3 regions of the Blautia producta genome follow, and region 1 is predicted to be linked to each of the others. Evidence: riboswitches for the same ligand, from Rfam matches in the RefSeq annotation. Region 1 holds a riboswitch; each other region holds the start of a gene.
The links. Region 1 has a riboswitch for thiamine pyrophosphate ahead of thiC (phosphomethylpyrimidine synthase ThiC). Riboswitches for the same ligand answer to the same signal wherever they lie in the genome.
Positions count from the first base shown of each region.

Region 2: another riboswitch for thiamine pyrophosphate. It lies ahead of BLCOC_RS11860 (thiamine-binding protein); the one in region 1 lies ahead of thiC (phosphomethylpyrimidine synthase ThiC).
Region 3: another riboswitch for thiamine pyrophosphate. It lies ahead of thiM (hydroxyethylthiazole kinase); the one in region 1 lies ahead of thiC (phosphomethylpyrimidine synthase ThiC).

Region 1 covers NZ_CP136422.1:5,749,969-5,753,244, forward strand. The annotation lists gene BLCOC_RS25920 (glycoside hydrolase family 31 protein) at 1-1,531, shown strand, start outside; TPP riboswitch at 1,615-1,725, shown strand; gene thiC (phosphomethylpyrimidine synthase ThiC) at 1,850-3,157, shown strand; gene thiS (sulfur carrier protein ThiS) at 3,175-3,276, shown strand, end outside.
Region 2 covers NZ_CP136422.1:2,676,297-2,679,572, reverse strand. The annotation lists gene BLCOC_RS11870 (ABC transporter substrate-binding protein) at 1-152, opposite strand, end outside; gene BLCOC_RS11865 (ABC transporter permease) at 179-943, opposite strand; gene BLCOC_RS11860 (thiamine-binding protein) at 912-1,208, opposite strand; TPP riboswitch at 1,360-1,472, opposite strand; gene pdxR (MocR-like pyridoxine biosynthesis transcription factor PdxR) at 1,585-3,051, opposite strand; gene BLCOC_RS11850 (glutamine--tRNA ligase/YqeY domain fusion protein) at 3,101-3,276, opposite strand, start outside.
Region 3 covers NZ_CP136422.1:2,882,373-2,885,648, forward strand. The annotation lists partial or broken gene BLCOC_RS27585 (YbaK/EbsC family protein) at 1-10, shown strand, start outside; gene BLCOC_RS12780 (GGDEF domain-containing protein) at 62-1,303, shown strand; TPP riboswitch at 1,419-1,526, shown strand; gene thiM (hydroxyethylthiazole kinase) at 1,624-2,448, shown strand; gene thiE (thiamine phosphate synthase) at 2,435-3,094, shown strand; gene BLCOC_RS12795 (HAD family hydrolase) at 3,091-3,276, shown strand, end outside.

The DNA of each region.
Region 1 (3,276 bases):
TCACAGAAATTCCCAGGCCTCCATCCCCTTTTATGTATCCAGCAAAGGCTATGGCTTTTTCTGGCACAATCCTGCGATCGGAAGCGTGTCCTTCGGCAAAAATGTGACGGAATGGCGGGCTGACAGCACCAAAAAAATGGACTACTGGATCACAGCAGGCGACACTCCTGCCCAGATTGAATCCCAATACAGCCAGGTGACAGGAAGAGCACCTATGATGCCGGAATGCGGGCTTGGTTTCTGGCAGTGCAAGCTCCGTTACCACAATCAGGAACAGGTACTGTCCGTTGCCAGAGAATACCACCGCCGCGGCATTCCTGTGGATGTGTTTGTGGTGGATTATTATCACTGGCCCCGGTGCGGCGATTACCGCTTTGACGAGAATTTCTTCCCGGACCCCAAAGCCATGGCAGAGGAACTGCGCTCCTACGGCATGGAACTCATGGTATCTGTGTGGCCCCAGATTGACTGGCGCAGTGAAAATTTCCAGGAGATGCGTCAGAAAGGCCTCCTTGTCCAGACGGAACACGGCCTGAACGTACAGATGGATTTCCAGGGCAACAACGTATTCTATGACGCCACCAACCCGGAGGCCAGAGAATATGTATGGGACAAGTGTAAAAAGAACTATGCAGAGAACGGGATCAAGCTCTTCTGGCTGGATGAGGCGGAGCCGGAATACACCACCTATGACTATGAAAACTACCGCTATTACGCCGGAAGCGTTATGCAGCAGGGAAATATCTATCCCCGTGAATATGCACGAGGCTTTTACGAGGGACAGAAGAAAAACGGACAGGAGGATGTCCTGAACCTGGTGCGCTGCGCCTGGGCAGGAAGCCAGCAGTACGGCGCCCTCATTTGGTCCGGTGATATCCACTCCACCTATCAGGATTTCCGCAATCAGATCGTAGCCGGCCTGCAGATGGGCCTCTCGGGAATCCCCTGGTGGACCACAGATATTGGCGGTTTCCACGGCGGCAATATCTACGACAAGGATTTCCAGGAACTGCTGATCCGCTGGTTCCAGTTCGGCGCCTTCTGCCCTGTTATGCGTCTTCACGGCAACCGCCTCCCGCGCACACCTCTCTACAAAGCAAACGGAGAGGAGACCGAGGGCACAGGTGCAGACAATGAGATCTGGAGCTATGGGGAAGAAAATTATCAGATCATGAAAAAGTTCATTGAAATCCGTGAAATGATGCGTGACTATACCAGAAGCCTTATGGCTAAGGCACATGAGACAGGTGCTCCTGTTATGCGTACCATGTTCTACGAATTCCCGGAGGACACCCGGACCTGGGAACTGGATACCCAGTACATGTACGGTTCAGATATTCTGGCTGCGCCTATAGTGGAGCCTCACGCTATGTCAAGAAAAGTTTATCTGCCCTCAGGCTGCACCTGGACAAACGCCCATACAGGGGAGATCCTTCAGGGAGGCCAGTGGATAGAAGCGGAAGCCTCCATAGACACGATCCCTGTATTTTTGCGGGATGGCAGACAGGAATATCTGATAAAAAATATCTGATAAAAATATTTGATAAAAATTCAGTGTTGACATTTCCTTCCTGCCGCTATATGATTATGGCAGGAAAAATACCTGAAAACAATTGAATATGCAAGGGGAGCTGACGCGTCGGCTGAGAGGAAATACGAACGGATTTCGACCCTGAGAACCTGATACGGATAATGCCGGCGTAGGAAGCGAACCAGAAGTTTATGTATATTTGGTGCATCCCATCAGGGGTGCACTTTTTTTCTAAAAAAGTCCCCCTTTTGTCACCTCTTCACCTCTTCTATCTCCTTTCTTTCGGACATTTCCGTGTCCCAAAGAAAGGAGATTTTCATGCAGTACACAACTCAGATGGACGCCGCCAGAAAAGGCATCATCACAAAGGAGATGCAGGCGGCAGCTAAAAAAGAACAGATGGATGTGAGACAGCTTATGGCTCTCATGGCAAAAGGCCAGGTCATCATCCCCTGCAACAAAAGGCACACCTCTCTGGAGCCAAATGCCATCGGCTCCATGCTCAGAACAAAAATCAATGTAAACCTGGGTATATCCAGGGACTGCAAAGACATGGATATGGAAATTGAAAAGGTGAACAACGCTGTGAAAATGGGCGCTGAATCCATTATGGATCTGAGCTCCTACGGAGACACCCGCACCTTCCGCAGACGTCTCACCAAAGAATGCCCTGCCATTATCGGAACCGTCCCTATCTACGACGCTGTAGTCTACTATCACAAACCCTTAAAAGAGATCACGTCCCGGCAATGGCTTGACATAGTGCGCATGCATGCCGAGGACGGCGTGGACTTCATGACCATCCACTGCGGCATCAACAAAGAAACCGCAGGAAAATTCAAACGTAACAAGCGCCTCACCAATATCGTCTCCCGCGGCGGCTCCATCATCTTTGCCTGGATGGAAATGACAGGCCAGGAGAATCCTTTCTACGAGCATTATGATGAGATCCTGGATATCTGCCGGGAATATGACATTACCATGAGTCTCGGGGACGCCTGCCGCCCCGGATGCATCCAAGATGCCTCTGATATCTCCCAGATCGAGGAGCTGATCACCCTGGGCGAACTGACAAAACGTGCCTGGGAAAAAGATGTACAGGTTATGGTGGAAGGCCCCGGACACATGCCTCTGGACCAGATCGAAGCCAACATGAAGATCCAGCAGACTCTCTGTCAGGGCGCCCCCTTCTATGTGCTGGGTCCCCTGGTGACAGATGTTGCCCCCGGATACGACCACATCACCGCTGCCATCGGCGGTGCCATTGCAGCCACCTACGGCGCTTCCTTTCTGTGCTATGTAACTCCTGCGGAACACCTGCGCCTGCCCAATCTGGACGATGTAAAGGAAGGCATTATCGCCTCCCGCATAGCAGCTCACGCTGCCGACATAGCCAAGGGCGTAAAAGGCGCCGCTGACTGGGACAGAAAAATGAGCACTGCCCGTAAAAATCTGGATTGGGAAGAGATGTTCCGTCTCTGCCTGGACCCGGAAAAAGCCGGACGATACCGCGCGGAGGCCAAACCGGAAAAAGAGGATACCTGCAGCATGTGCGGCAATTTCTGCGCTGTCAAGAATATGAACCGGATATTGGACGGTGAGATCGTCAACATCTATGACGAGTGAGAAAAGAGGCGGAAACTATGATAAAGATCAATGGCACCCCCGTACAGCTCTCAGCCCCGTGCACAGTGGAGACATTTCTTCTGGAACAGGGCTACACGCTGCAGCGGATCGCTGTGGAG
Region 2 (3,276 bases), 3.0 Mb from region 1:
GTGACCTTCTCAAGGTCTTTGGAACTGCTGTCTTTATCTGTTGTATTTTCAGCCGCAGAATCCTTATTCCCGCTGTCCTCACCGCTGCCGCAGGCAGTCATGGATGTGAGTACGCAGGCTGCCAGAAACGCTGCCAGAATCTTCTTTTTCATCCTAATATTGTCCTCTCTGTTCTGTCTTATTTCGCCCGCTCCCAGGGCATGGATTTTTTCTGCAGGATATCCACCAGCTTCATGAGTATAAGGCTGATAATGGATATGAGAAAAATAACCGCAAACATTTTATCAAAAGCAAACGCCTTTTTTACCCGTGTCATATACACACCAAGCCCGGAAAAACCGCCCAGCCACTCAGAGATAACTGCGCCCACCACGGAATATGAGGCGGAAATACGCAGACTTGCAAAAAAGCGGCTCATGGCCCCCGGCATCTTAATATAGCGGAATATCTGGAGCCTGCCTGCGCCCATGCTTCTCAAGAGATTCATCATATCCTTATCCGCGGAGCGAAAGCCTTCCAGAAGTCCTATGGTGATAGGGAAAAAAGTCACGATCACGATCAGAATGACCTTGGGCATCATCTCGTATCCGAACCACAGCACCAGAAGAGGCGCTATGGCCACTGTGGGCACTGTCTGTGTAATGACGATCAACGGGTAGAAGGCCTTGTAAAGCTTGTCATACCTGTCCATGAGGACCGCCATGACAAACCCGAAGGCCACACCGCAGAAAAGACCTGCGGCTGCCTCTAAAAGGGTCACTCTGGAATTCTCCATAAGCAGGGGAAATTCACTGATAAAAGCCTTCACCACCTGTATAGGCGAGGGCAGCATATAACCCGGAACCAGACCTGCCATGGAGACAAACTGCCAGATGATCAGGATAACAGCCAGGGCCGCGGCCGCCCACAGCTTACTGGTGGTGCTTTGTAACTTTTTTCTCAATGGTCAGTACATCTCCTTCTGGCTTATAAGATACCTTGATATAGGCCGCAACAGAAGGCGCACCTGCACGAATGGCAATATGCTGACACTCTTTTACGATATCCATAAGCTCGTCATAGTCACCCTCAATGGCTGTCTCAAAAGGCCCTACATAATAGTTCAGACCCGTACCTTTAATATAATCGATCACCTCATCCACAATACGGATCAGTTCCTCATCATTTTTTGCCTCCGGCAATGTCTGGATTGCTACACTTGCATTCATTTTCTTTTCCTCCTTAGAAATCATAATGGTTTACTGCTGTTATTTTACGCGCAGAGCGCTTTCTGCCCGGAAGATTTCTGCAAAACAAAAAGCCCCCGGCAGGTTATACCCGAACAGGAGCTGAATATCAGAATAAATGCGCACCCAAATGCGGTGCCTCTCTTATGCTCCCTACGCCGGCATTACCCGGATCAGGTTAAGGGTGAAAAACGATTACGGTTTTACTCTCAGCCGGACTTCTCTCCAGCTCCCCTGTTGTCTTCTCAAGTGTACTTCATTGTAAAAAAATTGTCAAGATTAATATCTGCACCGCGTAGCGTGCTGCTGTTCACAGAACTGCGCTTTTTGCAGAGCTGTGAATGGTAACGGTCCGCATTTACACCTGTGAACAGCCATCTCTCCAGACATCCGCAAGCCTTCTCATACCTTCCCGCAGATCTTCCTCCGGCATGGTTGCATACCCCAGAAGTACCGTTGCCGGTATGGGAGGCGTCTGACCGCTGACCAGAAATTCAGAGAGTCCATAGACTCTGACACCGGCACCGGCGGCTCTTGCCACAGCTTCCTGTTCAGACAGCCCGTTTTTTAGGTGCACCAGAAGATGCACCCCTGCGTTTTCCCCGGAATAGGCACACACGTTCCCCATGCTGTCTTTCAGCCAGCGCAGAAGCAGGTCATGTTTTCCTTTATAGAGACTGCGCATTCTGTTTAAATGCCGCTCATAGTGGCCGTTCCTCAAAAAAAGCTCCAGGATTTTCTGGTCAGCTCTGGAAACAGTGACGGAAAAGGGATCTTCTCCGCTTAAATACCTCTGCATCAGTTTTTTGGGAAGCACCATATAACTGATTCGTATGGAGGGCGCTATGGATTTTGAGAAGGTTCCCAGGTAGATGACCCGCTCTTCCTTGTCAAATCCCTGTAAGGCAGGTATCGGTTTTCCTTTGTAGCGGAATTCACTGTCATAGTCATCCTCTATGATATAGCGTTCTCCCCGTCCTGCCCATTTCAGAAGGGAGAGGCGGCGTTTCAAAGGCATAACGGTTCCCATAGGAAACTGATGGGAGGGCATGACATATACCATATCCGCTCCGGTCTTTTCCAGGTCTTTCACATCTATTCCCTGTTCGTCCCGCTTTACGATACATCTCTCAAACCCCATATGTCCGAAATCATGCCAGGCACTCCTGTATGTAGGGTTCTCCATGGCAATCCTTCTGTTTCTGCCCAGGATGGTACAGAGAAGCATCAGCAGATAATCATTTCCCGCGCCCACCAGGATCTGTTCCGGTTCGCAGTGAACACCCCTTGCCCGGTAGAGATACTCTGACACAGCCTCTCTTAGAGACAGTTCCCCGCACGGATCCCCCAGGGCAAAGAGAGAATCCTGTGCATCTGTCAGCACCTGCCGCGATAATCTGCGCCAGGCATTGTGAGGAAAACTGCCGGGGGCGATCCCATTCAGGGCAAAATCATAGGAAGCCCCTCCTGCCTGTATAAGCGCCCTGTGCAGACTATCCTCAGAACCCTCTTCCGGCAAAGTATGGTTTTCTGTCTCCTGCACTTCCTGCCTTTTGCCCGTACCGTAATAAAGCCCTTCGATGTGGCATACATAATATCCCTTACACGGTACCGATTCGATATACCCCTCCGAGACAAGCTGGTCATAGGCCAGATCCACCGTGCTTCTGCTCACGGCCAAATTTCCTGCAAGTGCACGGGAGGACGGCAGCCGCATCCCTGCGGCCAGCCGTCCTTCCTGGATCTCCTGTTTAAAATATTCACATATCTGTTCATACAAAGGAACTTCTGCCTTTGTATCCAGTGAAATGATCAAATCATTCATTATTCTCTCTCTGATTGATGGTTCACAGAAGATGCGGCGTACGCATTTTCTATAATTTAAAGGAGCTTTTCAAAGATACGATTCTGTTAAATACCGGTTCTCCCGGTTTGGAATCGTGGCAGTCTGCACAGAAAAAGCCGTTTCTCACAAACTGGAAGCTGTCATAAGCCTGGGCCTCAGAAAGCGCCGGCTCCACATAACAGTCTTTCAGCACCACCAGGGAGT
Region 3 (3,276 bases), 2.9 Mb from region 1:
CCGGGGATGGCAGCCGGAAATGCCGTCTGTGCCGGAACTGCCGAAAAAATACCTTTCCCGTATGCCGGGAGGCTTCTTTATCTATGAGGCAGACGGTGATGAGAGGATCACTTATGTCAATGAGAATGTATTAAAGCTTTACCGGTGCAGGGATATGGAGGCCTTCTGGTCACTCACCAACGGTTCCTTTAAGGGAATGGTGCACCCGGAGGATCTGGAGCGGGTGGAAGATGAGATCAAAGAGCAGATCGCATCAAACACGTATGACTATGTAGAATATAGGATCTGTTGTCAAGACGGAACTATTTTGTGGGTTGAAGATTACGGACGTCTGGTGGAGGAAGAGAACGGCAAGCTTTATTTTTATGTCTTTCTTGTAGATGCCACAGAAAAAATCCAATTGAGAAAGCTTTTAAACCGAAGGGACCATCTGCAGAGAGTTCTCACCACACTGGCCAATGATGTGGACTTTGACATTCACTGTAAGGACTGTACCATTGATGTCTACGGCAGCTTTGAGCAGCGTTTCGGAAGACCGCCGGGGAAGAAGGATTTCATCCCGTTTATGTGTGAAAATTGTGAGAAAAAGGGAGAATTGAAACTTTTTGTGCACAGTTATTCCATGGAAGAACAGAATTTTGACAAGGAAGATCAGGATGTGGTTGTGGTGGACGGGGAAGGCAATAATCTGTGGACCAGATGCCAGATCGCCCATTTTAAGGGCAGTGACAGCGGATATGACAGAAAAATCGGCCGTATGCTTGATACCCATGAACAGACCATGCGTGAAATCTATTACCGCCAGGGTGCGGAAAAAGACTGCCTGACAGGGATATACAACCGAAGATCCGGGGAACGGTTTATCAAACGGCGGCTGAAGGGCATAGGACAGAATACCTCATGCATGATGATCATGCTGGATGTGGATGGATTTAAAATGCTCAATGACACATATGGGCATCCGTTTGGTGATAACGTTCTGCTGCAGGTGGCCTGTGCTCTGCAGTCTACTTTCCGGAAAAATGATATCTGTGCCCGTATAGGCGGAGATGAATTTATGGTGTTTTTGGAGGATGTAAGGGACAAGGGAATATGTCTGAAAAGGCTGCAACAGCTTGTCTCCTATACCCTGCAGGATGAGAGTGTGGGGCAGTATAATGTGACACTGTCCGCAGGTGTATCTTATCAGACAGGGAATAAGCTCTCCTATGAAGAGATGTACCGGCGTGCGGATGAGGCTCTTTATCAGGCAAAGCGGGCAGGAAAACGTTCCTTCCGGGTATATAGTGAAAACGATGCATAGATCACAGAACATTTTTTGCTGCTATGAAGCCGTAAGGCTGAATAGTAACCTGTACAAGGCGATATTTTTTTATCAGATTTGACAGTAAGAGACGAGTGTGGTATCCTTGTAGCAGTTAAATCATCAGGGGAGCCTGTAGCGGCAGGCTGAGAGGAAGTAATCAACTTCGACCCTTTAACCTGATATGGGTAATGCCAGCGTAGGGAGAGAAGGACAATTCCGGGAGACGTGTTGGCGTCTCCCTTTTTGCAGCGTAAAAAGTTCTTTAAACCTCCTTTCATTCGGAAGCCTTGTCAGTAAATACAGAGAGGAGAATAGAAATGTTGGGAGAAATACTGGAAAATGTCAGAAGCAGATCGCCTTTGATCCAGAACATCACCAATTATGTCACTGCAAACGACTGTGCCAATATTACTTTGGCCTGCGGTGCTTCCCCAACCATGTCAGACGGGGAGGAGGAAGCAGAAGAGATGGGACGTCTCTGTGACGGCCTCAATATTAATATGGGAACTCTGCATCCGCGGTCTGTAAAGGCTATACTTTTGGCGGGAAAAAGTGCGGGAAGCTGCGGCCATCCCATTGTACTAGACCCTGTGGGAGCAGGGGCATCCACGTACCGCAGAGAGACGGCAGAACAACTGCTCAGAGAAATTCCTTTTACAGCCATTCGGGGAAATATTTCTGAGATCAAGACCATTGCCGGAGGAAAAAACCGCTCTAGAGGTGTAGACGCAGATGCGTCAGATGCGGTAAACAGCGGGAATCTGGAAGAAACCATAAGATTTGCCGCAGAATTTTCCAAAAGAAGCGGTGCTGTGATCGCCGTCAGCGGAGCCATTGACATCGTGACAGACGGAACCCGCACGTACATAATAAGGAATGGACATCCTATCATGACAAGGATCACAGGCTGCGGCTGTATGCTAAGCTCCCTCACCGCGGCATATCTGGCAGCCAATCCAAAGAGAAGACTGGAGGCTGTGGCAGCCGCTGTTATCTCCATGGGTCTGTGCGGGGAAAAGGCATATGAGAGGATGAAAAAAGAGAACAGCGGCAATGCGGGATGCAGAAATCATTTGATCGATGAGGTCTACAAACTGACCGGCAGCGAGCTGGAGAGAGGAGCAAGATATGAACTGCGGTGAGAAGAGAGAATGGGTGAGGCGTGCCCTGCTGTTATATGCTGTCACGGATCGTTCCTGGGTGGGAGAAATGACATTTTGTGAACAGGTGAAAGCGTCTCTGGACGGAGGAATCACCCTTCTGCAGCTCAGGGAAAAGGGTATGGCGTATGATGAATTTCTGAGAGAGGCAAAGGATGTAAAAGCTCTTGCAGACAGCTATCACGTGCCGTTTATCATCAATGACAATGTAGAGATCGCTCTGGAAGCGGACGCAGACGGCGTGCATGTGGGGCAAAGCGACATGGAAGCGGGAAGGGTCAGACAGAAACTGGGGCCGGACAAGATACTGGGCGTCTCTGCAAGGACTGTGGAACAGGCTCTTCAGGCGGAGAAAATGGGGGCAGATTATCTGGGTGTGGGTGCAGTCTTCGCCACCTCCACCAAAGAGGACGCGGATGTGATATCCCGGGACACCCTAAAGGAAATCTGTCAGGCTGTATCCATTCCTGTTGTGGCGATCGGAGGGATCAGGAGAGACAATATGATGCAGCTCACCGGAAGCGGAGCCGCAGGGGTATCTGTCATATCCGGTATTTACGGGCAGCCGGATATCAGAAAAGCCTGTGAAGAACTGCTGGTGCTGGCAAGGGAGATGACAGAAAAATGAGAGAGATAAAAGGGATCATATTTGACGCGGACGGCACGCTCTTTGACTCTATGGGATTATGGGATCAGGCAGGGGAGATATATCTGCGGAGAAAGGGAATCCGGCCCGGAAAAGACATCCGTGAGAGGCTGGAAACCATGACAATGGAAGAGTCCGCGGCATATTTTCGCAGCAGTTACGGG